2 linked regions of the Cellulophaga algicola DSM 14237 genome follow. The protein of the gene in region 2 interacts with the protein of the main gene of each other region in a pairwise test. Links are inferred from orthologs where the notes say so. Each region holds a gene or a part of one and is shown on either strand. Other genes may lie near its edges. The genes, in order: CELAL_RS11190 and CELAL_RS10245.

Evidence for each region.
Region 1: the proteins of CELAL_RS10245 (region 2) and CELAL_RS11190 interact in binary tests that used the Escherichia coli proteins (3 or more experiments, as listed by UniProt). The link is inferred for Cellulophaga algicola DSM 14237 from one-to-one orthologs.

Annotation. Positions count from the first base shown.
Region 1 is NC_014934.1:2,564,950-2,580,927, forward strand. What follows is about bases 2,126-5,025. They hold CELAL_RS11190 (pyridoxal phosphate-dependent aminotransferase), read right to left. Parts: upstream 4,221-5,025; coding sequence 3,030-4,220; downstream 2,126-3,029. Other genes in these bases: CELAL_RS11185 (TrkH family potassium uptake protein), read left to right, coding at 2,126-2,846; CELAL_RS11195 (fatty acid desaturase family protein), read right to left, coding at 4,237-5,025. Also shown: Trk system potassium transporter TrkA, read left to right, coding at 7-1,356; more of CELAL_RS11185, read left to right, coding at 1,356-2,125; more of CELAL_RS11195, read right to left, coding at 5,026-5,337; 16S rRNA (guanine(527)-N(7))-methyltransferase RsmG, read left to right, coding at 5,454-6,089; CELAL_RS11205 (DinB family protein), read right to left, coding at 6,495-7,052; pruA (L-glutamate gamma-semialdehyde dehydrogenase), read right to left, coding at 7,282-8,910; Co2+/Mg2+ efflux protein ApaG, read right to left, coding at 8,982-9,368; CELAL_RS11220 (type IX secretion system plug protein), read right to left, coding at 9,607-10,848; CELAL_RS11225 (Na(+)-translocating NADH-quinone reductase subunit A), read left to right, coding at 11,029-12,378; CELAL_RS11230 (NADH:ubiquinone reductase (Na(+)-transporting) subunit B), read left to right, coding at 12,381-13,649; CELAL_RS11235 (Na(+)-translocating NADH-quinone reductase subunit C), read left to right, coding at 13,652-14,401; CELAL_RS11240 (NADH:ubiquinone reductase (Na(+)-transporting) subunit D), read left to right, coding at 14,405-15,052; nqrE (NADH:ubiquinone reductase (Na(+)-transporting) subunit E), read left to right, coding at 15,078-15,809; nqrF (NADH:ubiquinone reductase (Na(+)-transporting) subunit F), read left to right, coding at 15,812-15,978. UniProt on the Escherichia coli protein: Shows aminotransferase activity with methionine and histidine as substrates, and to a lesser extent also with phenylalanine.
Region 2 is NC_014934.1:2,353,500-2,369,451, reverse strand. Bases 7,668-10,541 are described here. They hold CELAL_RS10245 (cytochrome c oxidase subunit I), read right to left. Parts: upstream 10,081-10,541; coding sequence 8,254-10,080; downstream 7,668-8,253. Other genes in these bases: CELAL_RS10240 (cytochrome c oxidase subunit II), read right to left, coding at 10,127-10,541; CELAL_RS10250 (GIN domain-containing protein), read right to left, coding at 7,668-8,089. In the rest of the region: tRNA epoxyqueuosine(34) reductase QueG, read right to left, coding at 1-433; CELAL_RS10275 (ABC transporter ATP-binding protein), read left to right, coding at 582-1,337; CELAL_RS10270 (ABC transporter permease), read left to right, coding at 1,339-2,517; CELAL_RS10265 (cytochrome P450), read right to left, coding at 2,563-3,852; Holliday junction branch migration DNA helicase RuvB, read right to left, coding at 3,891-4,913; CELAL_RS10255 (acyl-CoA dehydrogenase family protein), read left to right, coding at 4,999-7,263; more of CELAL_RS10250, read right to left, coding at 7,265-7,667; more of CELAL_RS10240, read right to left, coding at 10,542-11,188; CELAL_RS10235 (hypothetical protein), read right to left, coding at 11,215-12,552; CELAL_RS10230 (c-type cytochrome), read right to left, coding at 12,569-13,129; CELAL_RS10225 (DUF3341 domain-containing protein), read right to left, coding at 13,140-13,661; nrfD (NrfD/PsrC family molybdoenzyme membrane anchor subunit), read right to left, coding at 13,664-15,391; CELAL_RS10215 (TAT-variant-translocated molybdopterin oxidoreductase), read right to left, coding at 15,429-15,952. UniProt on the Escherichia coli protein: Cytochrome bo(3) ubiquinol oxidase is the terminal enzyme in the aerobic respiratory chain of E.coli that predominates when cells are grown at high aeration.

The sequences.
Region 1 (15,978 bases), 210 kb from region 2 along the record:
TAATTCATGAAAATTATTATTGCAGGGGCTGGTGAAGTAGGATTTCATTTGGCAAAATTATTATCTTATGAATCTCAAGATATCACCCTAATAGATTCTGTAAAAGAGAGTTTGTCTTATGCGGATACGCATTTAGATATTCGTGTTCTGAAAGGCGATGCTACTTCTATTTCTGTATTACAGGATGCGCAAGTAGGTAAATCAGACCTAGTTATTGGGGTAACGTCATCAGAAACTACAAATATTACCCTATGTTTAATGGCTAAGCAAATGGGTTGTAAACGTACTATTGCTAGAATTTCAAATACAGAGTTTAAAAAATTTAAAGACGTTGTCGATTTTAAGAAACTAGGAATAGATGAATTAATCTCTCCAGAAGAACTTGCAGCACAAGAGATACAGTTATTACTGAATAAATCTGCTTTTAACGATACATACGAGTTTGAGAATGGAGCCTTAATTATGGTGGGTGTTTCGTTGCCAAAAGCAGCTCCTTTTGTAGGTAAATCTGTAAAAGATGCGGCTCAGATATTTCCAGAACTTCATTTTATGCCTATAGCATTACAGCGAACAGGCACGCAATACACCCTTATACCAAGGGGAGACACAGTTTTTAAGGAAGGCGATCAAGTATATTTTATAACCTGTAAAGATGGTGTGGATGAGCTTTATAAGCTTACGGGTATGGTAAAACGCGACATTAAAAATGTAATGATTCTTGGTGGGAGTAAGGTTGGGTATAAAACAGCTAGAGATCTCTGTGGTAAAAAATTCAATGTAAAACTTATTGAAAAAAATAAAGAGAAAGCTTTTGATCTTGCGGATGAATTACCAGATGCATTAATAATTAATGGCGATGGCCGTAATGTAGAGTTGCTAGAGGAAGAAAGTCTAGAATCTATGGATGCTTTCATTGCGGTAACAGGAAATTCTGAGACTAATATTATGTCTTGCTTGGTGGCAAAATCAAAAAATATAAAAAAGACGATTGCTTTGGTTGAGAATATGGATTATTTTCAATTGTCACACTCTATTGGAATAGATACCCTTATTAATAAAAAATTACTAGCAGCAAATAATATATTTAGACATATTAGAAAAGGTGAAGTTGTTGCTTTAACACGTTTGAATAATTTAAATGCAGAAATATTAGAGTTTATTGTTAAGCCGGGATCTGCCGTTAACGGAAAAATCATTAAAGAATTAGACTTTCCTAGAGAGGCTACCATTGGTGGCGTTATTAAAAATGGCGAAGGTATTATTGCTTTAGGAGATTTTAAAATTAAACAGGGGGATAGGGTTGTTGTATGTTGTCTGCCAAGTTCTATTCCAAAAATTGAAAAAATGTTTCTTTAATGAGTCTTAACTACAGAATTATTTTTCATCTAATGGGGCTTCTATTGCTATGTAATGGAGGTTTTATGATTATAGCTGCGATTTTTAGCGGTATTTATAATGATGGAGCTACTTTAGATATTACATTGGCGGCTATTGTTACTATGATTATAGGAACCTTATCTATGTTCTTAACTCGAGGTCATAAAAAAGAAGTTAAAAAGAAAGAAGGGTATATTATTGTAACAGGAGGTTGGTTGGTTATGTCACTTTCTGGGGTATTACCTTATTTGTTTTCTGGTGCTATACCAGATTTTACAAACGCTTTTTTTGAAACTATTTCTGGGTATACGACTACGGGAGCTTCTATTCTTGATGATATTGAAGCTTTGCCAGAGGGAATTCTTTTTTGGAGGAGTTTAACGCATTGGATTGGTGGTATGGGGATAATAGTTTTAGCTATTGCTATCCTGCCTCTCTTAGGGATAGGGGGAATGCAATTGTTTGCTGCAGAAGCCCCAGGACCTAGTAGTGATAAGTTGCACCCTCGAATAACAGACACGGCTAAAAGACTGTGGTTAATCTATTTTGGATATACGGTAGCAGAAACAATTCTATTAAAATTAGCAGGAATGTCTTTTTTTGATGCTATAAATCATTCTTTGGCAACCTTATCTACAGGTGGCTTTTCTACTAAAAATCTGAGCACAGCGTACTGGAATGATCAACCGTTAATTCAATACATCATTATATTATTTATGTTCCTTGCAGGGAGTAATTTCGTATTAAGTTATTATGCCTTCAAAGGAAAAGTGCAAAAAATTCTATTTGATGAAGAATTTAAATTCTATACCATATTTGTAGTTGGGTTTACTATTGTTTCTGCACTGGTGGTTTATTTTAAAGCTAATGTAGCTGTTTCAGAATACCATCCAATGATTTGGGGAGAAGCAGAAAGTGCTTTTAGGCATTCGTTGTTTCAGGTATTATCTGTTATTACAACTACTGGATTTGTTACTGCAGATTTTACAAATTGGACGCACTTTTTAACTATCTTTTATTTTGGATTATTCTTTCTTGGTGGGTGTGCGGGCTCTACGTCTGGTGGTATAAAAGTAATGCGTCATTTATTGATTATAAAAAATGGATTGCTAGAGTTTAAACGAACATTACATAGTAATGCAGTGATTCCTGTGCGCTATAATAATAAGACTGTACGGGAGCATATTGTATATAATATTATTGCATTTTTTGTGCTTTATATGCTCATGTTTATCATAGGATCATTAGTATTAGGTGCCTTGGGATTAGATTTTGAATCAGCAATTGGTGGTGCGGCTTCTTCCTTGGGCAATGTAGGTCCAGGTTTAGGTAGTTTAAATCCATTAAGCAATTTTAATGGCTTGCCTGCTCTAGGAAAATGGTGGTGCGGGTTTTTAATGCTTTTAGGAAGATTAGAGCTTTTTACTGTTTTAATCCTGTTTACTCCATATTTCTGGAAGAAAATATAATACTTAAAGAGTTTTTTTTAACGTTATAGTGCCAACAAGGCTTATTCTTGAATAGTTTTGTAGATGTAGTTTGGGTAAGTACTTTTGGTATGAGATAGTTGTAGTGTCATCTTTAATAAAAGAACATAAAAAAAGCGCCTCAATAATATATTGAGGCGCTTTAGTTTTAAATAAAGGGTATTATTAAGAAACAGCTTTTTTAATTCTAGCCATTGCTTCTGTAATTTGTGCTTCACTTGCAGCGTATGAAATACGAATGCAATTATTGTTTCCGAAGGAGTCTCCTGCAACAGTTGCTACATTTGCAGTTTCTAATAAATACATAGATAGGTCAGACGAATTGTTAATTTTTATTCCATTTAATGTTTTTCCAAAATAAGCAGATACATCAGGAAAAACATAAAAAGCACCTTCTGGCTCGTTACTTTTAAATCCAGGAATATCTTGTAATAAACCTAAAATTAATTTCCTGCGTTCTTTAAACTTATCTACCATGTATTGAATGCGGCTAACAGGTTCTAATAATGCTGTAATAACAGCGCGCTGTGCAATACAATTAGCGCCACTAGTTACTTGACCTTGAAGTTTATTGCATGCTCTAGCTATATATGCTGGAGCTCCAATGTATCCTATTCTCCATCCTGTCATAGCAAATGCTTTTGCTACACCGTTTACAGTTACTGTACGGTCAAACATGTCTGGGAACTCTGCCATAGAAGCATGTGCAGTTACGCCATAGTTTATGTGTTCGTAAATTTCATCACTAACAACTACTATTTGAGGGTGTTTTTGTAAAACATCTGCTAGTGCTCTTAGTTCTGCTTTGCTGTATATAGATCCTGTTGGATTACACGGAGAACTGTACCATAACATTTTAGTTTTTGGTGTAATCGCTGCCTCTAATTGCTCAGGAGTCATTTTAAAATTAGTGTCCATTGAAGTTTCCACTTCCACAGGAACACCTTCTGCTAATTTTACGATGTCACTATAGCTTACCCAGTAAGGACAAGGTAAAATAACTTCATCACCTTTGTTTAAACAAGCCTGTGCTACGTTGTATAGCGATTGTTTTGCACCTGTAGAAACTACAATTTGTGGTAAGGTGTAAGTAAGCTTGTTATCTCTTTTAAACTTTGTTATAATAGCCTCTTTCAGGTCTACATATCCATCTACTGGAGAGTATGAGTTGTAATTGTCGTTTACAGCCTGTATCGCAGCTTCTTTAATGTAATCAGGGGTGTTAAAGTCTGGTTCGCCTAAACTAAGGCCAATAATGTCTTTCCCTGCGGCTTTAAGTTCTCTTGCTTTTGCAGCCATTTCTAAAGTGGCTGATATCGCTAAATTGTTAACTCTTTCAGATAATTGGTTGCTCATTATATTATATAGTTTTCTAATACTGTACAGCAGGCTTTTTGCCTAGTTCTTTTAAATGACTAAAATGCGAAATTATAGCTTTTCTTGTTGTCTTGTATTCGTTGTATGGTAAATTAAACTCTTTTGCGGTCTCTTTCACAATTTTAGCAATTTTTGTGTAATGAACATGGCTGATGTTAGGAAAAATATGATGTTCTACTTGGTGGTTTAATCCTCCAGTGAACCAATTTACTATCTTGTTTTTAGTACCAAAATTTACTGTGGTAAACAACTGGTGTATAGCCCATGTATTTTTCATATTACCATTTTCGTCTGGCAAAGGTGTTTCTGCTTGATCCACAACATGCGCTAATTGAAAAGTAACACTTAAGATTACTCCTGCTACATAATGCATGATAAAGAAACCTATTAGAATTTTCCACCAAGCAATGCTCAAAATAAGCATTGGTAAAACAATCCAAATAGTAAGATAAATAATTTTTGTAATCACTAATTTACTCCAGTTTACAAACGGATTTGGTAATTCGCCATAAGATAACTTACGTTTTGTATAGCGATACATTTGTTGAAAATCTGTAGTTATTGCCCAATTAAATGTTAGTAAGCCATATAGAAATACAGAATAGAAATGTTGAAATTTATGGTGTTTTCTCCATTCCGCATGCTTTGAGAATCTAAGAATTCTCCCAGCTTCTAAATCTTCATCATGTTCATGAATATTGGTGTAGGTGTGGTGTAATACATTATGTTGTACTTGCCAGTTAAAAACGTTTCCAGCAAGAATATAGATACTGCCGCCCATTATTTTATTCACCCATTTTTTGTTGGAATAAGAGCCGTGATTACCATCATGCATTACATTCATGCCAACTCCTGCCATTCCTATGCCAATAAGTATAGTGAGTAGCAAATTAGCCCAGTTAGGTAAATTTAAGGTTAGTATAAGGAAGTATGGTGCTAAAAATAAAGCAAACATTACAGCTGTTTTTAAGTGTAATCTCCAGTCCCCTGTTTTTTTTATTTTATTCTCTTTAAAGTAATCGTTTACCCTTTTGTTTAAAGTTTTAAAGAATTGGGTAGAATCCTTTCTGGAAAATCGAACGGTTTCTGTATTCATGATATTGTTTTTAACAAAGATAAGTTAATTCGTTTTTAGTAATTCAAAATACCTATTTAAAAAGGAAATATTTATGATTTTTAAAGTGTTATTTTTGCATTAAAATTACTTTGTTTATGGATGTTAGTATGTTGTTTCTTCATTTTCCTGATTTAACTGAGGAGCAAAAAAGACAGTTTACACTTTTGGCCGATTTGTATAAGGATTGGAATATGAAGATTAATGTGGTGTCTAGGAAAGATATTGATGAATTGTATTTAAGACATGTATTACATTCTTTAGCAATTGCTAAAGTGCATCAATTTTTACCAGGGTCATCTGTAATTGATGTGGGTACTGGAGGTGGGTTTCCTGGAGTGCCTTTGGCTATATTGTTTCCTGAAACACATTTTACTTTAGTAGATGCTATTGGTAAAAAAATAAAAGTTGTAGATGGAGTTGTAGCTGGTTTAGGTTTAAAAAATGTTACGACTATAAATGATCGCGTAGAGACTGTTAAAGGTAAGTTTGATTTTATTGTGAGTAGAGCAGTTGCCGCTATGCCAACCTTTGTACATTGGACTAAGGGGATCATAAAGAAAGAGTCTCTTCATGAACGAAAAAACGGAATCTTATATCTAAAAGGGGGGGATTTATCAGAAGAGCTTCAAGGCTATAGAACCGTAGAACTTTTTAATGTGTCAGATTATTTTGATTACGAATTCTTTGAAACTAAAAAAATAGTATATCTGCCCTTAAAATATAGAGGTTAACTAAAAAAGGTCGATTCATGAATCGACCTTTTTTAGCTAAAATTGAAATTTCAATTTTAAATACTCAATAAACTTAAATAAGATTGTCTGCAAGTTTTAGCATAATTTTTGACATATGATGTCATACTTTGAATGCTAAATGTTTGTGTTTTTTCCTGAGTTTTTGAAGTTCTTTCTTTCATGATCCGCCGTTTTAATAAAGGCAAAGTTACTTCTTATGCCTTTTGTTTACAATTAATTAACGTTAAATTTACATTAATAGTATGTTTGAGTGTTATTTTTTTGGCTGATTTTTAATTTTTTATACTTGTTGGAGTGTTATTTAATTAAAAAGCTTAAGTTTTGGTATAAAAAAAGTCGCTAACGTTTTAGAGTAGCGACTAATTATATAAAGAGATAAAACGCTTAATTTAAGCTCCAAGGCGGAGTTACGTTGTTAGATCTAGCATAAGCAATTAACTGACCTTTGTGCTCACCATTATGTTCCATTATAGCGAGAAGTCCTGCTAGCGTACTCATTTTAGCGAACTCAAAATCCACTTCTTCAGTAAGCTTATCATCTTCTACCAACAATATAGATTTCAAGACAAACTCATTAGAAGCTTTTAATGCGGTAATGATATTTTCTTTTCCTGTAATTTTAGATAAGCCCATAACATCTACGTTTTCAGGTGGAGCAAAGCCCATTTTTGATGCTAAAAAATAGTTTCCGCCAGCTACATGCAATAAAGCTTCACGAACAGAATTTACTCCGTCTATAGGTCTCCAGTCATATTGATCCTCAGAAAAAGCTTCCGCTAATTGAATAATTTGTTTTTGATTGCCAATTAAAACATCATGAATTGTTATTTGTGCTAAATTTTCATTTGGGTTATCTGTTTTTTGGACTTTTAAAACTTCCTGAGCATGAGAGAATGTCATTAAGAAAAAAATACTGATGAGAGATGCTAATTTTAGTTTCATATTTTTAGTGTTTAAAGTGTTGGTATTTAGAATATTAATTGTAAAAATAATGTTTTTTTTATTTAAAGTTGACTCCGTGTTTTAGTCGCTCTGTCTTGTGGAGCTAACGATATTAAATCCTTTTTCTTTTGGCTTTAATTTGGAGAGATTCTACTAGCGAGGATTTTTTACAAAAAAAATCCCGAAAAGTATTTATTTTCGGGATTGTATTATTTGTTATGGAACGTTATTATCCTAAAAAAGGATATCTATAATCTACTGGAGTTACAAAAGTTTCCTTAATTAATCTAGGAGATACCCAGCGTAATAAGTTTTGTGCTGATCCAGCTTTGTCGTTAGTCCCAGAAGCTCTTGCTCCACCAAATGGCTGTTGTCCAACAACTGCGCCTGTTGGTTTGTCGTTGATATAGAAGTTACCTGCGCAATTTTGTAATGCTTTAGTTGCTTCTTCAATTACATAACGGTCTCTAGCTAAAACGGCTCCAGTTAATGCGTATTCAGAAGTGCTATCTACTAGTTTTAAAGTTTCAGCCCAGTTTTCGTCTTCATATACATAAATAGTAACCACAGGTCCGAATAATTCCGTTTCCATAGTGGTGTATTTTGGATCAGTAGTTAGGATAACTGTAGGTTCTATGAAATAACCTTTAGATTTGTCGTAATTACCACCCGCAATAACTTCGGCATTATCATCTTTCTTAGCTTGGTCAATATACTTCGCTAATTTATCAAAAGAAGCTTCATGAATAACAGCGGTAACATAGTTAGACATGTCTTCTGGAGAACCTGGTTTGTTGATTGTTTTTAAATCAGCTTTTACGTTTTCTAATACTTCACTAGCGATAGATTTTGGTAAATACACTCTAGAAGCGGCACTACATTTCTGTCCTTGAAACTCAAAAGATCCTCTTACAATTGCAGTAGAAACTTGACTAGGATTTGCTGTTTTGTGAGCTAAGATAAAATCTTTACCTCCTGTTTCTCCAACAATTTTTGGATATGTTTTGTAGGTGTGAATATTAGTTCCAATCTGCTTCCATAACTCTTTGAATACATGTGTAGAACCTGTAAAGTGAATTCCTGCGAAATCTGGACTCGCTAAAACTGTTTCAGTAATCATTACTGGATCACCATAAATAACGTTAATTACGCCATCAGGTAAGCCTGCTTCTTTGAAAACATCTACAATAACTTTAGCAGAGAATATTTGGCTATCACTTGGTTTCCATACAACAACATTACCCATCATTGCGGCACTTGCTGGTAAATTCCCAGCAATGGCTGTAAAGTTAAATGGAGTAATCGCATATATGAACCCTTCTAATGGTCTAAATTCTACACGGTTCCAAATGCCTGGAGCAGATGCTGGTTGCTCTTGGTAAATTTCAGTCATGTATTGTACATTGAAACGTAAAAAATCAATGAACTCACAAGCTGCATCAATTTCAGCTTGATGTATAGTCTTAGATTGTGCAATCATTGTGGCTGCGTTAATCTTAGCTCTATAAGGTCCTGCAAGTAATTCTGCCGCTTTTAAAAATATAGCTGCTCGTTGTTCCCAAGGAAGATTAGCCCAAGCAGTTCTAGACGCTAAAGTATTATCTATGGCTTGTGTAACGTGTTTTTTTTCTGCTAAATGGTAAGTTCCTACGACATGTTTATGGTCGTGCGGAGGAGACATCGTTCTTGTGTTACCTGTTTTTATTTCTTCGCTACCAATATATAGTGGAACGTCAACGGTACCGTTAAAATAAGTTTTATATTGTTTCAGTACTTCTTCACGCTCAGGAGATCCTGGTACGTATTCTTTGATAGGTTCGTTTATAGCTGTCGGAACTTTAAAAAATCCTTTACCCATTTTATTTTATTTTAAATTAAAAAGTCTTGGTAAAGGTACTAAAAGTAAATAGCTATAAAAAGTAAAAAAGATTAGTTCAATGTAAACGGAGTACTGAATTTAAAAGTGGGAATGTATACTCTAAACTTTTCATTGGTTGTGAAATTGACCATATTATAATGACCTTTCATTGCACCAATGGTAGAGGTTAGTAGACATCCAGAACTATAGGTGTGAGATTCTCCTGGAAGGATAACAGGTTTCTTTCCTATTACGCCTTCACCATCTAATACCTCTAATTCATTGAGGGAGTCGTATATTTTCCAATGACGGGAGGTAAGTTGTACAGAGTCCTTGCTTTGGTTTTCTATAGTAATAGTATATCCAAAGGCGTAGTGCGTTTTATAATTTTTAAAAAACGTACCTTCAAAACTGGTGCTTACAGAAATTTTTATCCCTTTTGTTATCTGAGTTGTCATTGCTTTCAAATGCTAAATTTTACGAATAGGATTACTGGTTTACTTAGTCTTAAAATAAGAAATAACTAACATGTAAATTCAATTTTAACGAATTGTTCGTATAAGTAAAACGACAAAATTCACTCAAAATTACATATTAGCTCTTAATATTGAGCAATATATTAAAGTTTTTGCTCACTTACTTGTGTTGCTTACGAAGTTCGTTGTAATAAGCTTTTTAAGGGTGTAATAGGGAGTGTTAGTTACTAACGTTAATAGAATTTGCAGAACCTATGCCGATTATGCTGTCGTATAAATCTCCAAAATTTCGGTAATAAACTAATACTAAATAGTGATTTTCAGTGTTGTGAAAATTTCCAGATATTTTATTTAATTCAATTTCTTCTCCGTGTTTGGTAACGTATTTATAGTTGTAAAACCCTTGTTTTATTAATATGTTAGCTTCAAGAAGTCCATTTTCAGAATTATAAGTCATCTTATTTTCTTCAGTTATCGCATAATTATTAAACTTTCCAAATACATAAACATCATCTAAACCAAGTTCTTCTTTATAAGGAAGGCTAAAGTGTACGTCGGTGTATTCTGCTTCTCGGGAAGAATCGTCTCCTTGTAAAGTACGAACTACAAAGTCGCCATCAATATCAGGAAAATAGGTGTAGGGTCTGTTATTCCTATATATGTCAGTGAATAAATAGTGGTTGTAAATGTCTGTTAGTTCTATATGGGAAATTGCTGCGGTTGCAGATCTCAAATCCTTGGTGTCAAAATTTAAGAATTCATTGCCTGCGTAAAAGCTAGTTTCGCTATCGTATTTGTAAACCAATTCGCTGCCTAAGGTAAATTGTGGTTTAACACTGTAAATTGCGGTAGGCCAATAGTAATTTTGGATTATAGCTATTTTCACCTCCTTTTTGGGGTTGACAACGTTGAAGTTGCTATAATTAATGTTGATTTGGGTTATTTGCTTTTCATTAATAAATTCAAAATCTCGTGTTCTTTTAGGGGTGATACCGGCGGTAACTAAATTCTGATATACTACAAAACGTCTTGAAAATACCAACTCGTAGTTGCTATCATAGACTTCTAGCATGTAATTGCCACTTATTTTTAGCTTAACATTATCGTTAGGTATGGTGAGTTTGTAATTGGAGTAGGGTTGCAATGTGTTATAACTGTTGCTGTAGTCTGTGATTCTTTGGTCGTCAATTCCGTTTAGGTATTGTGATTTCAGTAAATCAGACGGAGTCCAATCATAATTACAATGTGTTAACTTGTAATAATAGTCATATTCCCCTGCAGTGATATCGTCAAAAACTAAATAGATAGGGTCTCCTAGTTGTACAATAGGGAATTGATCTTCTGTTTCGCCTTTAAAAACGATAGTTTTAATGTTATTGGGAGGGTTTATTTCTTCTTGAACTTGAGCGGTAGTGTTTAAAAAACTAACGAGTAATAGGGGTAAAAAAAGGTATTTTTTCATTATAAGCGGTTGTTTGGCAAAGATACACAAAAGTTGTGCCTAAAAAACTAATGAGCGTTTTAGCTTGACTATTATTTAGAATAAATATAAATAATATATTCTTGCTTATTTTAGTAGCGAAATGTACTCTTAAAATTTTAAATTTGCATCAAATTTTGTTAACCTAAGGTCTACATTAATATGTCTAAAGACATCAGAATTAAAAAGGGCTTAAATATTAATTTGGTAGGTAAGGCTGATACAACAACAGTTAAGGCTCCAAATAGTAATGTTTATGTTATAAACTTACAGGATTTTCATGGGATTTCCCCGAAAATGATTGTAAAAGAAGGCGCGAAAGTAAAAGCAGGTGAAGCGCTCTTCTACAACAAAAATCATGAATCAATGCTTTTTGTTTCTCCTGTGAGTGGTGAATTAGTTGAAATTAAAAGAGGAGAGAGAAGAAAAATTCTTTCACTTAAGATTTCGGCTGATAAAACTCAAGAATCCATAGAACATCAAGTTCCAAATCTAAGTGGGGCATCAGCTTCAGATATTAAAGCATTATTGCTTAAGTCTGGTAGCTGGCCGTTTATTAAGCAACGCCCATATGATGTAATAGCAAATCCGGAAAACACGCCAAAAGCAATTTTTGTGTCAGGGTATGTTACTGCGCCGTTAGCGGCAGATTTGAACTATACGTTGAAAGGTAAAGAAAATGAATTGCAAGCGGCTGTTTCTGCAATTTCAAAATTGACGCCTGGCAAAGTACATGTTTCTTATGGAGACTCAAGTTCCCCGTTAGCAGGACTGAAAGATGCAGAAATGCATCAGGTTTCTGGTCCGCATCCAGCTGGACTTGTAGGTACGCAAATCAATAAACTTGATCCTATTAATAAGGGAGAAGTAGTTTGGGTTGTTACTCCTCAAGATTTAGTGATCATTGGAGAATTATTACTTACAGGCAAATTCAATCCTGAACGTATCCTTGCTTTAGCAGGTTCTTCCGTTAAGAAACCTCAATATTATACCACTAAAATTGGATCTGAAATTGCAACATTCCTTTATGCGAGTGGTGTGAATGGAGAAAAGTTTAGAGTGATAAATGGTGATGTTTTGACGGGTGTGAAATCAAGTCAAGATGGGTATTTAGGCTTTTATAATAATACGGTAACGGCTATTCCTGAGGGAGATGATTATGAATTGTTTGGTTGGAATAAACCAGTTTTTAATAAGATTTCTACCACAAGAGCGTTAACGTTTTCTTGGTTAAGTCCTAAGAAAAAATATGACCTTACTACAAATACGAATGGCGAGCATAGAGCATTCGTAGTTACGGGTCAATATGAAGAAGTTTTTCCTTTAGATATTTTTCCAATGCAGTTGTTAAAAGCTTGTATGGTAAAAGATTTAGATGAAATGGAACAATTAGGGATGTATGAAGTTGCTCCAGAAGATTTTTCATTAACAGAATTTATCTGTATTTCTAAGCAGCCTCATCAGCAAATTATTCGTGAAGGATTAGATTTATTACAAAAAGAAATAGGATAACTATGAGCCTAAAAAATAAATTACACAATTTAAAAGAGCAGTATAAAGGCAAAAAAATGGCACCAGCCTTTAATGCTTTGCATACTTTTCTTTATGCTCCAAATGAAACTACACATTCTGGTAGTCATATAAGAGGAGCAGATGATTTAAAGCGTACCATGAATACGGTAATAATGGCGCTTATTCCAGTTTTGTTATTCTCGATGTTTAATGCAGGGTATCAGCATTTTGCTGCAATTGATGCTGCAAACGGTGTGATTCGTGAAGTTTCTGTAATGGGTAACTTTTTGACTTGGGAAAATTTCTGGATCGGAATTATTAAAGTATTGCCGCTAGTTATTGTTTCTTACGGAGTAGGACTTTTAGTAGAATTTATCTTTGCAGTTATAAAAGGACACGAGGTAGAAGAAGGTTATTTGGTAACAGGGATGTTAGTGCCCCTTATTGTACCTATTGATACGCCGCTTTGGATGTTATCTATCGCTGTGGTTTTTGGTGTAGTTATCGGTAAAGAAGTATTTGGTGGTACAGGGATGAATATCTTGAATCCAGCTTTAACAATTAGAGCATTCTTATTTTTTGCATATCCTACATGGATGAGTGGTGATAAGGTTTGGGTATACGATGCCGTAAAGTTAGCGGGTACTCCAGATGCTATTTCAGGAGAAACAATTTTAGGGTTTTTAGCACAGAATAAAGGTGCAGAAATGACCTATTCAATTTCAGATATGTTCTTTGGGTTTATTCCAGGATCTGTTGGAGAAACTTCAACTTTTTTAATTCTTCTAGGAGGATTATTTTTGATTTTCAGTAAAATAGCGAGCTGGAGAATTATGTTAAGTGCCGTTCTTGGTGCTTTGGTAATGGGCTTAATGTTTAATGGTGTAGTAAGTGCCGGCTGGATAACAGATACAAGTAAGTTTTACGGATTGATGAGCTTTACATTCTGGCAGCATTTAATTGTTGGGGGACTAGCATTTGGTATTGTCTATATGGCTACGGATCCTGTAACAGGTTCACAAACAAATAAAGGTAAATGGTTCTATGGTTTTTTTATTGGATTTATTTCAGTAATGATTCGTGTATTTAACCCAGCATATCCAGAAGGAGTTTTCTTAGCTATATTATTAATGAATGTATTTGCACCTACTATAGATCATTATGTGATTCGTGGTAACATTAATAAACGTTTGAAAAGATTAAAGAACGCTACAGTTTTAACAAGCGACAGCGGTAATAAATCAGAAAAATTAAAAGCCGAAACAGTTTAATTATGGCAGTTGACACAGATAAAAACCTATATACCGTAGTTTTTGCGGCTATAATGGTAGTAGTAGTAGGTTCCGTTTTAGCCCTTACAGCTTCTGGCTTAAGTGATAAGATTAAGGAAAACGAACGATTTGAGAAGCAGCAGAATATTCTTTACGCTATGGGCGTAAATGAAAATGTTGATGAGGGAAGCGTTAATTTTATTCCTGCAGACAAAGTAGAAGCAGAATTTACGAAGTATATTAAAGAGCAATTAGTTATTGAAGACGGTAAAGTGTCAGATGACAAAAATGCGTATTTAATTGATGTGAAAAAACAAATTGCTTTAGCTAAAAAAGGAGAGAAAGCAAAACTTCCATTATTCGTAGGTGAGAAAGATGGCAAAAAGTTTTACATTATTCCTATGTATGGTAAAGGACTTTGGGATGCTATCTGGGGGTTTATTGCTTTAGATGATAAAATGGTTGTGCAAGGAGTGTATTTTGATCACAAAGGAGAAACTCCTGGATTAGGTGCAAACATTAAACAACGTTATTTTATGGATGATTTTACTGGAGAAAGCATTATGTCAGGGACTAGATATTCTGGTGTAAATGTGGCAAAAGGAAATAATGATCCTATCAATGCAAGAAAAGATGACAATAAGGTAGATGCTCTTGCAGGTGCAACAATTACAGGTAACGGTGTTTCCGCTATGATTGCAGAGACAATGAAGCTTTATGAAGATTATTTAAAAACGATTAGAGTTAATTAAATTATGGGATTACTTTCAAAAAAAGATAGTGGACTGATTTTAGATCCTCTAGCAGATAATAACCCAATTACAATTCAGGTACTTGGTATCTGTTCTGCATTGGCAATTACAGCAGAATTAAAGGCGTCTATTGTAATGGCGGTTTCAGTAATGTTTGTATTAGGAATGGGTAACGTAGTTATTTCATTGATGCGTAACATTATCCCTTCTAAAATTAGAATTATTGTACAACTAGTGGTTGTAGCAGCTTTGGTAATTATAGTGGATCAAGTGTTAAAAGCATTTGCTTATGAATTGAGTAAGACGCTTTCGGTATTCGTGGGGCTTATTATTACAAACTGTATTATCATGGGGCGTTTTGAAGCTTTTGCTTTAGCAAACGGGCCATGGAGATCATTTTTAGATGGTATAGGTAACTCTTTAGGCTATGGTTTAATTTTGATTATAATAGGTTTCTTTAGAGAGTTGTTAGGGTCAGGAACTTTATTAGGCTTTAAAGTTTTAGGGGATCCAATAACTAAAACGGGTTTATATGCTTTCGGATATGAAAACAATGGTTTTATGTTGCTTTCACCAATGGCGTTAATCGTTGTGGGTATCATTATTTGGGTGCAACGTTCAAGAAACCCAGCTTTAGTAGAAGAAAATTAAGTAGTCATTCCAAGAAATTAGTATTATGTTAGAACATGTAGAGTTATTCTTTAAATCCATATTTATTGATAATATGGTATTTGCCACATTCTTGGGGATGTGTTCTTATCTAGCGGTGTCAAAAAAGGTTGCCACTGCGGTAGGATTAGGTGCTGCTGTAATTTTTGTATTAGCTGTTACTGTTCCGTTAAACTGGTTATTGGATCAGTATATATTAAGAGACGGTGCTTTAGCTTGGTTAGGTCCAGAATATGCAGATTATAACTTAAGCTTTTTATCCTTCATCTTATTCATTGCAACCATTGCAACGATGGTACAATTAGTAGAAATTGTCGTGGAGAAATTCTCTCCATCATTATATAACTCGCTAGGTATATTTTTACCACTAATTGCAGTAAACTGTGCAATTTTAGGGGGTTCTTTATTTATGCAATCTAGAGATATTCAAACTTTAGGACTAGCCTTTAATTATGGGTTGTCTTCTGGAATTGGATGGTTCTTAGCAATTTTAGCAATTGCTGCTATTAGAGAGAAAATTAGATATTCAAATGTTCCAGCACCTTTGAGAGGTTTAGGAATTACTTTTATTATCACGGGTTTAATGGCAATTGGTTTTATGAGTTTTGGTGGTATGCTAACGGGTGGTGATGATGCTGCTCCTGAAGTAACTACGGAAACAGCCGTTAAAGAGGAAAAGAAAATAAATAAGGAAATTTCAGAAAAAGAAGTTTCTTATAACGAAGTTTTAAATAAATAAGAATGATTTTAGCTACAAGTACAGGTGGAACAATTGCAATTACGGTGATTGCCTTTATGATTCTTTTATTAGTATTAGTTGCATTACTTTTATTTACGAAAGAAAAATTATCACCTTCAGGTCCTGTTACCATAACAATTAATGGAGAAAAGAAGATTGAGGTTAACTC
Region 2 (15,952 bases):
CACTTTTTGCCGCCCAAGCTTTATCGAGAACAGGTGCAGAATCTACAAAGGCTCTACCACCTACTTCGCCTATTTCTTCTGATATAAACTCTTGCAACTGCTTAAGTTTTCCTTTGATTACATGATGATAATCATGGCCATAGGCATACTTAGATATTTTATAAGTACCATCTGCCTGCTGTTCTTCTGGATAATAATTTAACGTTAAGGAAATAACAGATTTAGCATCATCTACTAGCAAACGTGGATCTAGACGCTTGTCAAAATGATTTTCCATGTACTGCATTTCGCCATTCATATTATTTTTCAGCCATTTCTCTAAACGAGGGGCCTCTTCCTCTAAAAAATTAGCTTTAGAAATACCACACGAAAGAAACCCGAGGCGTATGGCTTCGGCTTTTATTAAATCGCTATGTTTTTCCTTTGTATTCATTTATTTTAAAATAGTGTAAGTCTATCTAATTCAGCTGTTAAAAAACCCTTAAGTTTGGCTTTGACGATTTATTTCTAAAAATTATAGATTTATTGTAACAAATAATCTTTTTAGCTACTAACTAAACGTACCAAATTAAACAACTAAGATGATACATATTGAAAATCTGACCAAATCTTTTGTCGTAACTACGAAAAAAGGGTTTAAAAAAGAGTCCACCACTGTAAATGCGGTAAATTCTATTTCTTTGGATTGTAAACCTGGAAGAATATTTTCACTGCTTGGCGCAAATGGCGCTGGAAAGACGACGACACTTCGTATGATTGCAGGAATTATTAATCCTACTTCAGGAACTGCCATAGTAGATGGTGTTGATATCTCTAAAGGAAATGATGAAGTAAAAAAGAGAATTGGGTTTCTAACAGGCTCTACAGGTTTGTATGAACGTTTAAATCCTGATGAGACTATTGAATTTTTCGGAAAGCTCTATAAAATCCCAGAGGCACAACTTTCGGAACGCAAAGAATACTTGTTTGAAAAACTAGGAATCAACGAATTTAGAAAAAAAAGAATCGGACAAATGAGTACGGGTATGAAACAAAAAGTTTCTATTGCGCGTACCCTAATTCATGATCCTGAAGTTTTAATTTTTGATGAACCTACCTCCGGTCTTGATGTAATTACTGCTGAAAGCATTATTGATCTAATTCGAGAATCAAAAGAAAATAATAAAACGGTAATTTTTTCTTCACATATTATGAGTGAAGTAGACTTACTGTGTGATGATCTTGCTATTATTAATAAAGGATCTATTATCTACAATGATACTTTTGATAATTTCAAAGGAGAAATGAAAGCAGCCAACTTAACTCAAGAATTTATTAATCGCGTAAAAGAAGCTTAAGATGAACGACTTATTTATAATTATAAAGAAAGAGCTAACTGAGCTTCTTAGGGATAAGAAAACAATTATTAATTCTATTGTTCTACCCACCGTATTAGTTCCAATTCTAATTTTTGGCGCCATGAAAGTGACGGAACTCATTGAGAAACAGCAACAAGAAAAAACAGTAAAAATAGGCCTTGTAAATGCACCTTCAGAGTTTTCTGCCTTAATTGCCGCAGATACTTTAAATAAGGTAACCACCTATGATAAGGTTGAAGATTTTAAAGCATTAATTGAAGACGAAAGCATAGCAACCGCTATTGTTTTTCCTGCTGATTGGGATTCACAAATGGAAAGCTTAAATACAGGTGAAGTGCAAATTTTCAGAAATGGATCTAAAGAAAATGTAAACAAAAGAGCGTCTAAATTAATTGAAACCTACAATGCTAAATTAAAAGAAGAACGGATTGCTATTCTCAACATTCCTACGCAAAAAATGAAACCTTTTACAGAGAACTATATTGAGGTTGGCGAACAGAAAGAGGTTATTGGAAAAAAAATAGGGGGTTTTATTCCTTATTTATTTATTCTTACCATGTGGGGCGGATGTTTACTAGCTGCTGTAGATTTAGTTACTGGAGAAAAAGAACGTAAAACAATAGAAACAACCTTATCCTTACCTATTTCAAAATTTAAAGTGCTTTTCGGAAAAGCTATTGTAGCTTCCTTACTTGGTTTTATCCCTGCATTATTAAATCTAATAGGGCTTATTATAGGACTTAAACTCTTTAATGGCATTCCAGATTCTTTTAAATCTGTGATTAGTGAGATGCTCAATTTTCAATCGATATCCTTAATTTTATTATTATTAATCCCCTTTGCCTTGTTTTTATCAGGTTTCATTATTGCCTTAGTCGCTAGTGCAACCTCATTTAAAGAAGCACAAAGTAAGGCATCACCTTTAATCATGTTAATCATAATCCCTTTGGTCTTAGCTATGATGCCAGGTATAGAATTAAACTGGACCACCGTATTAATCCCTGTATTAAATATTGGCTTAGGAGTCAAAGAAATAATGGCAGGAACTATTGATATGGTACAATATGTTGTAATTCTAGTTTCCCTTATAGCTTTTGCGGTAGCAGCTGTTTACTTCAGCTATAAAAAATTCTCAGACGAGAATGCAATTTTAAAATAATTTAGTATTTAGATTCGTTTAAAAGCCACAGAAACTGTGGCTTTTTTAATTTCTATTCCTAAAATTAATTAGCACGTCTACGGGCTTAAGTGAAATTAATGGATTAACCGTTACCGCTTTCAATGGTGTGGTCATTTTATATTTTTGTAGCAGTTCTGTTACGGCAATCACCATTTCATACATAGCAAAATTATTCCCTACACACATTCTAGGACCTGCCCCAAATGGATAATAGTACTCTTGGTATTCTTTCTTCCTTGAAGCATCAAAACGCTCAGGATTAAATTCATTAGGCTTCTCCCAGAAATCTTCATTTCTATGCAATTCATAAATACTCATTAAAACCAAGGAATCTTTTGGGATCTGTAACCCCTCAAACTCATCATCTTCTATAGAGACACGATCTATAATATACGCAGGTGGATACAAACGCATTGCTTCTTCTACACATTGCTGAATATATTTTAACTCTAATATTTGGGTTAAAACATCATCTCCTTCTAATGAAATATTCTTCACCTCTTGGTACGCTTTTTCTTGAATATCTGGATGTTTTGCAAGTAAGAACACTAAAAAACTTAATGCATTTGCAGTTGTTTCGTGCCCAGCCGTAAATAAGATAAGTACTTCATCTATCAATTGCTCTTTAGCCATAGCGGTGCCATCTTCATATCTAGCTTGAAGAAGCATATCTAATAAATCGTCTTTCTCTATTTCTGAATTTCGCCTTTCTTCTATTAATTGATGTAGAATAGCTTGCCCGTCTTTCGCTAAATTTAAATGTTTTTTTATTTTCCCACTTAATTGAAACCACCAATTTAGATACGGTTGCCGCATCTCTTTAATCAGCATTCTTTGATTGGTCTCTGTGATGTATTGTAATTCAGACATTTCTTTCTGAATATCATCACTACTAAATAATGATTTAGCCACCACTTGAAATGCCAAATTACTCATGATAGGATACACATCTATTGTATTGGATGTAGATAAGCCGTCTATTTCTAATAAAATTGCTTCACGAATAGTTCCCATTAAATTACGCAACTTCTTTTTATGAAAAGCAGGCTGCACCATGCGCCTATGAGTGCGCCAATGTTCTCCATTGGAAGTTAAAATACCGTGCCCTATATACTTGGCTAAATCTTTAGTCTGTAAGGTTGATTTTTGGTATTTTCGATGTTGTTTTTGAAGAATATGTTTTATTAATTTTGGATCACGTGTAAATGCAAGTTCATTCCTAATACCAACTGGCACCCGAAATAAATCTCCGTGTTTTTCAAAATTTTCACGATGAAATGGCAATGGATTCTTAAGAATCCTTTTACTATTCATAAGCACTTCAAACTGTGAAATTATAGGTGTTTGTTTCATTAAAATAAGCCTCCTTGAACACTCCCTTTTATACGGCCTAAATGTTTATAGGCTAATTCTGTAACCTCACGCCCCCGAGGCGTGCGCATAATAAACCCTTCTTGAATTAAAAATGGCTCATAAACTTCTTCAATAGTTTCTGCACTTTCAGAAACAGCGGTTGCCAAAGTAGTAATCCCCACAGGACCACCTTTAAACTTATCAATTAAGGTTAAGAGAATTTTATTATCCATTTCATCTAAACCATGGGCATCTACATTCAATGCTTTTAGTGCAAAACGAGAAATTTCCAAATCAATTTTACCATTTCCTTTAATCTGAGCAAAATCTCGAACTCTTCGCAATAAGGCATTACAAATACGAGGTGTTCCTCTACTTCTTCCTGCAATTTCTATTGCAGCATCTGCAGTAATAGGCATTTTTAAAATTTCTGAGCTTCTGGTTACAATTGTAGCAAGAAGTTCTGAAGAATAATATTGTAATCTACTTTGGATTCCGAAACGTGCACGCATAGGAGACGTTAATAACCCCGAACGTGTCGTAGCCCCAATTAATGTAAACGGATTTAAATTTATCTGAACAGAACGCGCATTTGGCCCTGTTTCTATCATAATATCTATTTTATAATCTTCCATCGCAGAATATAAATACTCTTCTACAATAGGACTTAAGCGATGAATTTCATCAATAAAAAGCACATCACGCTCATCTAGGTTGGTTAATAAACCTGCTAAATCTCCAGGTTTATCTAATACAGGACCAGACGTAATTTTTATACCTACACCAAGTTCATTCGCTAAAATATGGGCTAACGTTGTTTTCCCTAAACCTGGAGGACCATGAAATAGTGTATGATCTAACGCCTCGCCACGTAGGTTAGCCGCTTCTACAAAAACCTTTAAATTTTCCAAAATTTGCTCTTGCCCTGTAAAGTCAGAAAAACTTATGGGCCTGAGTGCTTTATCAAAATCTACTTCTTCTGGAGTGAAATTTTCATTTGTAGGATCTAAATGCTCATTCATAGATAACAAAGATAGCGCAAAATTAAGATACTTCTAATGCTTGTAATTCTTATTATTTATGGATAGAATATTGTATTTTCATACTATGAAAAAGAACATTTACACTCTCGGCGTTTTACAATATATTCCTTTCTTCTATGTGATATGGTCTGATGGATTACTTTCTGCTTCAGAAATTAACATTACTAAAACTGCATTTGAGAAGGATGCATCATTGACAACAGCAGATAAAAAAACTTTAGCGGGTTGGTTAGATAAAAATAACAAACCTTCTAGTCAAGAATTAAAATCATGGAGGACTATAATTTCTAATGCAGCCATAAAATTAGTCGAACACGATGCATACCCATTAGCTAGTTTAGCTAAAAGATTGGTTGCTCATTATTTTTCCGATACACCAGAAAATAAACAATTACAACACATTGAATTAAACTTAGGTATTCAACCAAACCATTACCATCATTTATTTGATGTTGAAGTACAGCATGAAGCAACATCAGATTATTACAATGCAAAAGAGCTTGATGCTATACTTAAAGGTGAATTTGCAGCTACTGTTACAAAATTTCATGAGGTATTAAAAGATCCCATTTACACTTGGAGTATAGAACGAAATAAAGAAAAATTTAGAGCTACAGTTTTAAACCAAGTAAAACACCTAGCCGCAGAAAATTATGGCGCAATGGCTTACCCTAATGCGTATGGCGGAATTGAAGATATGCCTGCTTACGCTTTTATTTTTGAAAACATCATGTATGTAGATGGTAGCTTAGCGATAAAATTTGGCGTCCAATTTGGGTTATTTGGCGGTAGCATTCAGAAATTAGGGACCAAATACCATCACGATCTCTATTTAGCCAACGCAGGTAAAGCAGAATTACTAGGGTGTTTTGCAATGACCGAAACAGGACATGGTTCTAATGTACGTGGTATAAAAACTACAGCAACCTACCAAAAAGAAACCGATCTGATCATACTTCATACTCCCGGAGAAAATGATAATAAAGAATATATAGGTAATGCCTTAGATGCTACTATGGCTTCTGTATTTGCTCAACTCATTGTAAATGGTAAAAATGAAGGCGTGCATGCAATTTTGGTTCCTATTCGGGACAAAAACCACGAACTACTTCCAGGAGTAAGAATTGAAGATAATGGGTATAAACTTGGGCTAAATGGTGTTGATAATGGAAAAATATGGTTTAATCAGGTTAGTGTTCCTAGAAAAAATTTATTAAATAAGTATGGTGATATTAAGGAAGATGGCACTTACTATTCCAATATAGAGAATCCGAATAAACGTTTTTTTACCATGCTCGGAACTTTGGTTGGAGGTAGAATTTGTGTTGCAAGAGCAGGTTTAGGAGGTGCTAAAAAAGCACTTACAATTGCTGTAAAACATGCCTTAAAGCGAAGACAATTTAATGATAATAAAAAAATTCAAGAAGATTTATTGATGGACTACCCAAGTCATCAATTACGCTTGACTCCACCAATAGCTAAAGCATATGTCTACGATGTTACACTTCAACATATTATGAAATTGTATAGTGACGACACTAAAACAGATAAACGTGAAATTGAAACACAGGTTGCTGGTTTAAAATCTATCATTACTTGGTTTGCCAATGATACTATTCAGGAATGCAGAGAAGCCTGTGGTGGTAAGGGGTATTTAATTGAGAACCGCATTGCTGATTTAAAGGGCGACGTAGACATCTTTACAACATTTGAAGGAGATAATAACGTACTACTTCAATTAGCCGCTAAGGGAGTATTATCTGATTTTAAGGCAGAATTTAATAGTGCTGGTTTTGCATCAGTACTAAAACTTTTAACTTCTCAACTAAATGACAAATTAACTACGATAAATCCAATTTACAGCAATAAGACAGACGCTGAACATTTGTACAACCCAAAATTTCACAAACATGCTTTTGAATATCGCACAAGAAGATTAACCTACACACTAGCCATGCGCATTCGCAATTATATTAAGAATGGTGTTCCTTCCTACCAAGCATTTTTAAAAGTACAAACTCATTTATTAGCGTTAGGTAAGGCATATAGCTGTCAATTATCTTACGAAATATACAGCACATACACTGAAACGATCACAGATGAGAAAAACAAAATACTTTTTGAGCAATTAGGAACCTTATCTGCTTTACATGAAATTAAAGCAGATGCCAGTTGGTATTTAGAACAAGGATATATGGGTGCTAGTAAATCAAAAGCAATAAAACAACGTGTAGAACGTATCTGCACAGAATTACGCCCACACATTAATGTACTTGTAGATGGGTTTGGAATTCCTCCTCATTTGATAACTGCTCCTATAGCTAAATAGACTATCGCTTATTTAGTTGTGATGTATTTAAAAAATCAGTAATTGTAATAACTGCAGGCCCATATAAGAATGTTTTAGCAGAACCTTTAGAACTTAGTGTAAGATTATTAAAAGCATTAATATACGCACTAGAAGAAGCTTCTAAGGATAAACTAACATCGCCTGCATCTAACTCAGCAGCTTTTAAACTAGTATTATCAAAAAGGTGAATATTCATAAACTCGGTATTCCCATTAATTTTAAGTTGAGCGTTTTTAAACATTTCAAGATTTTGTGTTTTACTTACCGCGTAAATTTCAGCATCAACTCTATCCTTAAATGACATATTTAAAGTATCTGCTGTAACATTTAATTCTGCAAAACTATTATCTGCCATTACAACATCAACACTTCCAGCATCTACATTTAACTGAAGCTTAGATGAACCATAGGTGTTAATAGCTAATACATCTGTATTAATTAAATCTTTCATTTCAATCTTACCATCCATCATGGTCAGTGCATTGAGTGTCGTATAAAAAACAATAATTTCCATTTTCTTTTTAGCAGCTATGGTATAAAAAGAACTAATCGTTAAGGTACCATCTTCTACTCTAAATTTTAAAACGTCAACCAAATTATCATCAATAGTTAAATTATAGCCACAATCTGAAGCTTTACGTAAAACAATATCGATGTCATCCTTTAATTCTATAGCCGTAAACGGCTCTAGTTCCATGGTAACTTCCGTAACGACTCTACTACCTCTTATTTTAGGTTTTCGCTGACCGAAAGAAACGCTAATAAAAAGTAAACAAATGACAAATGTTAATAATCTAAATTTCATTTTTGGTTATGTTTAATATTGAAGCCAAAGCACCTATAACTTTAAACTAATAGAAAAATAATACAAGTTATAAGAACTACGAAGCCAATTAATAGTTGACTCAAAATTATAAAAAAAGCCCTTTGTATTTGAACAAAGGGCTTTAAATATTATATAAGATTTTTTTAATGATTCATTTCCTCTTCATTTTCCTGTAAAGGAACCGTTTGAGGTATAAAATCTTGACCAGGAATCACATATTCCCCATCTTCTCTAGTTTTACTATAGTCGTATGCCCAACGGTGTACTTCAGGAATTTCACCAGGCCAGTTACCATGAACGTGCTCAATTGGTGTAGTCCATTCTAACGTATTTGCCTGCCAAGGATTTTCAGGTCCTTTTTTACCGTAGAAAATACTGCTGATAAAATTATAAATAAATATCAACTGAGTAAAAGCTGTTAAAATAGCAAACATCGTGATCAATATTTGAACATCAGTTAACTCATCAAACATTGGGAATGCTGTATTCTGATAGTATCTTCTTGGTACACCAGCCATACCCACAAAATGCATTGGGAAGAAAATTCCATAAGAACCTATCGCAGTAATCCAAAAATGTACATATCCTAAATTTTTATTCATTAATCTACCATAGAACATTTTAGGAAACCAGTGATAAACTCCTGCAAAAAGGCCATATAAGGCAGAAATACCCATTACTAAGTGAAAGTGAGCAATAACGAAATACGTATCATGCACATTAATATCCAATGTACTATCTCCAAGGATAATACCCGTTAATCCTCCACTAATAAAAGTAGAAACCATCCCTATGGAAAATAACATTCCCGGGTTTAGCTGAAGATTTCCTTTCCACAATGTTGTTATCCAGTTAAAGGCTTTAACCGCTGAAGGAATTGCAATTAGTAAGGTTGTGAATGTAAACACAGATCCCAAAAATGGATTCATACCTGATACAAACATATGGTGACCCCATACGATCGTAGATAAAAATGCAATTGCAATAATAGAAGCAATCATGGCACGGTAACCAAAAATAGGCTTACGCGCATTAACTGCCATTACTTCAGAAACAATACCCATTGCAGGTAATATTACAATATAAACCTCTGGGTGACCTAAGAACCAAAACAAATGCTCATATAATACAGGAGAACCTCCTTGGTAATGTAAGACTTCACCTTGTATAAATATATCTGACAAAAAGAACGAAGTACCAAAACTTCTATCCATAATTAACAAAAGAGCTGCAGATAATAGAACAGGGAAAGAAACGACACCTATGATAGCGGTAACAAAAAATGCCCAAATTGATAATGGCAATCTTGTCATTGACATCCCTTTTGTTCTAAGATTTATAACAGTAACAATATAGTTCAATGAACCTAATAATGAAGATGCAATAAATATAGCCATTGATGTTAACCATAATGTCATACCTAAACCTGAACCAGGCTGAGCCATTGGCAATGCACTAAGTGGTGGGTAAACCGTCCAACCAGCAGCTGCCGGGCCCGCTTCTATAAAAAGAGAAGAAAGCATTATAATTGAGGATAAGAAAAATAACCAATAGGAAACCATGTTCAGGAAACCAGAAGCCATATCTCTAGCACCAATTTGAAGGGGAATCAATAAGTTACTAAATGTACCACTTAACCCTGCAGTTAAAACAAAGAATACCATTATAGTACCGTGAATTGTTACTAATGCTAAATAGATATCTGCATCCATAACACCATCTGGCGCCCATTTACCTAGTAAAGCTTCAAAAACAGGAAAAGATTCTCCTGGCCAAGCTAGTTGCATTCTAAATAAAATAGACATTGCAATACCTATAGTCCCCATAATCAAACCAGTAATTAGATACTGCTTTGAAATCATCTTATGATCTTGACTAAATATATACTTTGTTACAAAAGTCTCTTTATGATGATGTCCATGATCGTCGTGTGCATGATCATCTTCGTGTGCATGTGCTGTTGCTGACATAAATCGAATTCTTATTTTTTTTATTAATTTTCTTAATTAGCCTAATTTATTTTGCCGAAGCCATCATGGTTGTACCGAACGATTGTTGTTCAGCTATCCATTTGTTGTAATCTTCTTCCGATTCAACTATGATTTTCATTTGCATGTTATAGTGCGATTTTCCACAAATCTTATTACATAGCAAAATATAATCAAACTCCCATGGGTCAGAATTATCTTCTCCTTTTGCAGCTCTAGCAGCTCTGATAGCATTAGTCCTTTTTACCTTATCTATCACATCAGGGTTCTGACGCATTTGTTCTGTAGTATAAATTGGAGTATAAGAAAACTCAGTAATCATACCAGGAACACAGTTCATTTGAGCTCTAAAGTGAGGCATATAAGCCGAGTGCAATACATCCTGAGAACGCATCTTGAAATTTACTTTTCTTCCGACAGGAAGATGCAATTCTTTAACAATAATATCATCAGTAGCATTAGGATCTGCTTCATCTAAACCTAATACATTAGCACGGTCAATATCAATCAACCGAACATTAGCATCACCTAGAACATTATCATCTCCTGCATATCTTGCTGTCCAGTTAAACTGTTGTGCATATAGCTCAACTATTAATGGATCATCTTCATCATTTACATCCATGATATTAGTCCATGTATATAAACCCCAAAGAATTAAACCAGATAAAACGATAACAGGAATAATAGTCCAAATAAACTCTAAACGATCATTATCAGCAAAGAAAAGTGCCTTATTACCTTTTACGCCTCTATACTTAAAGCCGAAATAATGTAATAATCCTTGCGTTAATGTTTGAACAATAAAGATTATTACAAACGACCAAAGCATTAGACTATCATATTCCGCTCCATGTTCTGATGCTGCTTCTGGCAGTAAAACTTCAGAATATTTCCAGAAACAGAAAATAGTAAGTCCATATATAAATATAAGGAATGCAAATAAAAGATATCCGTTATACTTATTGTCTTTATCGTTAGCAATTTGTGAATTGTCCGCCTTAATTTGCGACAGTTCAAAAATTTTGGTCATTTGCCATATAGCAATTGCCACTAATACTAAAACAGCTATAATTAAAAATGCAGTCATTGTATGATTTAATGTTATTTTTTATACTAGTAATGAAAATGCTTACTCTCTTCTATAAATGGATTACGTGTTGGTTGTAAAGGTGCTTTTGAAAGCGCTCTAAATACCCAAAAGATAAATAATCCAGCAAAAAACAATACTGCTCCAATTTCAGGAATACCAATATACCATTGATCTCCAACTGTTGAAGGCATAATTGCATTAAATATATCTAAATAGTGGCCGGCTAAGATAACAATACCTGCCATTACTACGAACCAATTTACACGTTTAAAATCACTATTCATCAATATAAGCAATGGAAATAAAAAGTTCATTGCTACCATACCGAAGAAAGGTAATTTAAAGTCAGCTATTCTAGTAATAAAATAAGTAACTTCTTCAGGAATGTTTGAATACCAAATTAACATGAATTGAGAGAACCATAAGTACGTCCAGAATATACTGATACCAAACATAAATTTAGCTAAATCATGAATATGACTATTATTCACATCTTGTAAATGCCCTTTAGATTTAAGATAAATAGTAACTAAAGCTATTACGGTAATACCAGATACAAACATACTTGCAAAAATATACCAACCAAATAAGGTAGAGAACCAGTGTGGATCAACACTCATAATCCAATCCCAAGACATCATAGATTCTGTAACTAAATAGAATACTAAAAAACCTGCAGACAATCTAAAGTTTTTCACAAAGTTGGTATCATCTGTAGCCGCGTCTTGCGCTAAAGATAATTTACGAGAATACTCACGGTAAAAAATCCATCCCCCTAAAAATATTGCCGCTCTAATTAAAAAGAAAGGTCCGTTTAAGAAACCAGATTTCCCTTGTAACAATTTATCATTAGCAACTACATCTGCATCCATCCAAACGAATAGATGATTCATATGTGCTACTGATAAAGCCAAAATTATAAATATGATAATACCACCTGGTACCAAGTACGAAGTAATACCTTCCATAACTCTAAAAAGTAATGGAGACCAACCTGCTTGCGCTGCTCTTTGTATTGCATAAAAGGCTAAAACACCTAAGGATATCATAAAGAAAAAGAATGCAGCAACGTATAAAGCCGCCCAAGGTCTGTTCTGTAATTGATGTAATAAATGTTCATCATGTGAAGCGTCATGAGATTCACCGTGTGCTTCAGTAGCAACTCCATGATCATTAGCTTCTTCATGATGCTCTGCAGCAACTTCATGTCCACCACCGTGTCCATCATCATGACTAGCTACCATTGCCTTAGCTTCTGCAACCGTCCCTGGCATTGAAACAAAGCCAATTCCGATGCCTATAGCACCCAGAACCATTAATACAATTGAAGCAATTTTTAATCTATTTGAAATAGTGTACATATCTAAAATCTATGTATTATTTTGTTAAGTCTTGTTTTAATTTGATCACGTACTCAGCAACTTGCCAACGCTCTTTCTCGTTAAGCTGGTTTGCATAAGAACCCATTGAGTTCAATCCGTAATAAATGGTATGGTACGTACTACCTACCGTAATATTTCTACCAACATCTGAATAATTAGGGACACCTAATATTTTTTCGCGATCTACTAAAGTTCCTTTACCATCACCTTTAGAACCATGGCAAATTGCACAATATATTCCGTATAATTCAGAACCAACTGCCGTATTTTTCTCAACTTTTAGAGAATCTAATGGACTCGCTTGAAGTCTTGCTAATTCCTTACCATCAAGACCGTTTGCAAATTCATAAGGCATTTTTCCACGTGGAATAGTATGATCTACAGGCTGACCTGCTTCAGAACTATTTGGCAGAAATTCTACTTTCTGATAAGTCTCGTAACCGATTGACTCATACATATTCGGCATGTATTGATAATTCCTACTATTCTTGTTTGAACAAGAAGCAAAAGAAACCAAAATTAAACCGATTGCTATAATTTTTATAAAACTCTTCATAACTCTTAGACTACTTTTCTAAAATATTAATTTCAACAGCTCCCGATTCAGCTAACAATTGCCATAGTTCATCTTCATTATCATGGATTTCAATTTCCATTAAAAAATGATCATCAGTGGTTCTCTTATCTGGATTCTCTGCTTCTTTAAAAGGCCATAGTTTACTTCTCATGTAAAAAGTAATTACCATTAAATGCGCCGCAAAAAACACTGTAAGTTCAAACATAATAGGAACGAAAGCCGGCATATTTTCTAAATAGCTAAAGCTAGGCTTACCTCCAATATCTTGTGGCCAATCTTCTATCATGATGAAATTCATCATAACGGTTGCTACCGCAAGACCAATACACCCATAGATAAACGCTGTAATAGCTATTCTAGTTGGCGCAAGACCCATTGCTTTGTCTAGCCCGTGAACGGGGAAAGGACAATAAACCTCTTCAATATGATGCTTAGCTTCTTTTACTTTCTTTACAGCGTGCATTAACACGTCATCATCTGTATAAAGTGCATGTATAACTTTAGATGCCATATCTACTTATTGTTATTTAAAATCTTAGCTTGACCTGCCCAATCATCTCTCTGTGCTCTTCCTGGGAAAGAACCTGTAATTGAATCTAACAAATCATATTCTTTTTCAGTCATCTTACTCACTTGAGAAAACTTGAATATACCAATCTGGTTTAACGTTTTTTCCATTTGAGGTCCAATTCCTTTTACTTCTTTTAAGTCATCAGGAGTTTCCGTTGCGGGATCAAATACTCCCAATGAATTCAATAATGAAGAAACTTGCTCTTTATCTGCCGCTATAGGCAAAGACTTATCTTCTACCACTGGTCTTTTTGATGGAACTACTTGCTTTACTTCATATAAAGGTTTCCCTGCATCTCGAAGTAATTTATACTTCTCACCTGAAGCTTTCATAATAGACTTCACCTCTGCTTGCGCAATTACTGGGAACGTTCTTGCATATAATAAGAATAATACAAAGAAGAATCCAATAGTTCCTATAAATATTCCAATATCTACAAATGTAGGTGAGAACATTGTCCAAGAAGAAGGTAAGTAATCACGGTGCAATGATGTTACAATAATTACAAAACGCTCAAACCACATTCCTATGTTTACCACAATAGAGATAAAGAAAGAGAACAAAATACTTGTACGCAATTTTTTAGACCACATAAACTGAGGAGAAAACACATTACAAGTCATCATTGACCAATATGCCCAAGCGTAAGGTCCCGTAGCTCTATTCAAGAAAGCATATTGCTCGTATTCTACCCCAGAATACCAAGCCATCCATAATTCCGTGATATAAGCACAACCTACTATTGAACCCGTTAACATAATAACGATATTCATTAACTCAATATGTTGTAATGTAATATAATCTTCCATATTACACACTTTTCTCATAATTATAAGAAGCGTGTTTACCATTGCGAATCCTGAGAAGATAGCCCCAGCTACGAAATATGGAGGGAAAATTGTTGTATGCCAACCAGGTATAACAGAAGTAGCAAAATCAAAAGATACAATCGTATGTACAGAAAGTACCAATGGAGTCGCTAAACCAGCTAATACTAAGGAAACCTCTTCAAAACGCTGCCAATCTTTAGCACGACCCGTCCAACCAAAACTTAATAAGCTATATATTTTTACCTGAAATGGCTTAACTGCCCTATCACGAATCATAGCAAAATCTGGCAACAAACCTGTCCACCAAAATACTAAGGAAACAGATAAGTATGTTGAAATTGCAAATACATCCCAAAGAAGCGGTGAGTTAAAGTTTACCCATAATGAACCAAATTGGTTAGGAATAGGTAAAACCCAATAGGCTAACCATGGACGACCCATGTGAATAATTGGAAATAGACCTGCTTGAACTACCGAGAAGATAGTCATTGCTTCTGCAGAACGGTTAATTGCCATTCTCCATTTTTGACGGAATAATAAAAGTACTGCCGAAATTAATGTTCCTGCGTGACCAATACCAACCCACCAAACGAAGTTAGTAATATCCCAAGCCCATCCGACTGTTTTGTTTAATCCCCAAGTACCAATACCCGTAGATATGGTATAGAGGATACAACCAATTCCCCAAAGGAAAGCTACTAATGCAATAGAAAATACAATCCACCATTGCTTATTAGCTCTACCTTCAACAGGAGCTGCGATGTCCACAGATATGTCATGGTAGCTTTTGTTTCCAAGTACAAGTGGTTTTCTAATAGGTGCTTCGTAATGCGACGCCATATTTTATATTATAGTTACGTTGATCTTAAATTATCTTTTATACTTCTTCAGTATTTCTAACCTTAACATGATAGAAAACATTTGGTTTTGTACCTACATGTTCCAACAAGTGATACATACGATTGCTTTCTTTTAATTCTGCAATCTTACTCTCCTTATCATTAACATCTCCAAACACCATAGCTCCACTACTACACGCAGAAGAACAAGCCGTTTGAAATTCTCCATCCTTAACAACTCTACCATCTCTCTTAGCATCAAGAATCGTTTTTTGTGTTTTTTGCATACACATAGAACATTTTTCCATAACACCTCTAGAACGTACAGTAACATCTGGATTAATCACCATCTTACCTAAGTCATTATTCATGTGATAATCAAACTCGTCATTATTGTTATATAAGAACCAGTTAAATCTACGCACTTTATAAGGACAGTTATTAGCACAGTATCTAGTACCTACACAACGGTTATAAGCCATATGATTCTGACCTTGACGACCATGTGATGTAGCAGCAACCGGACATACAGTCTCACAAGGAGCATGGTTACAGTGTTGAC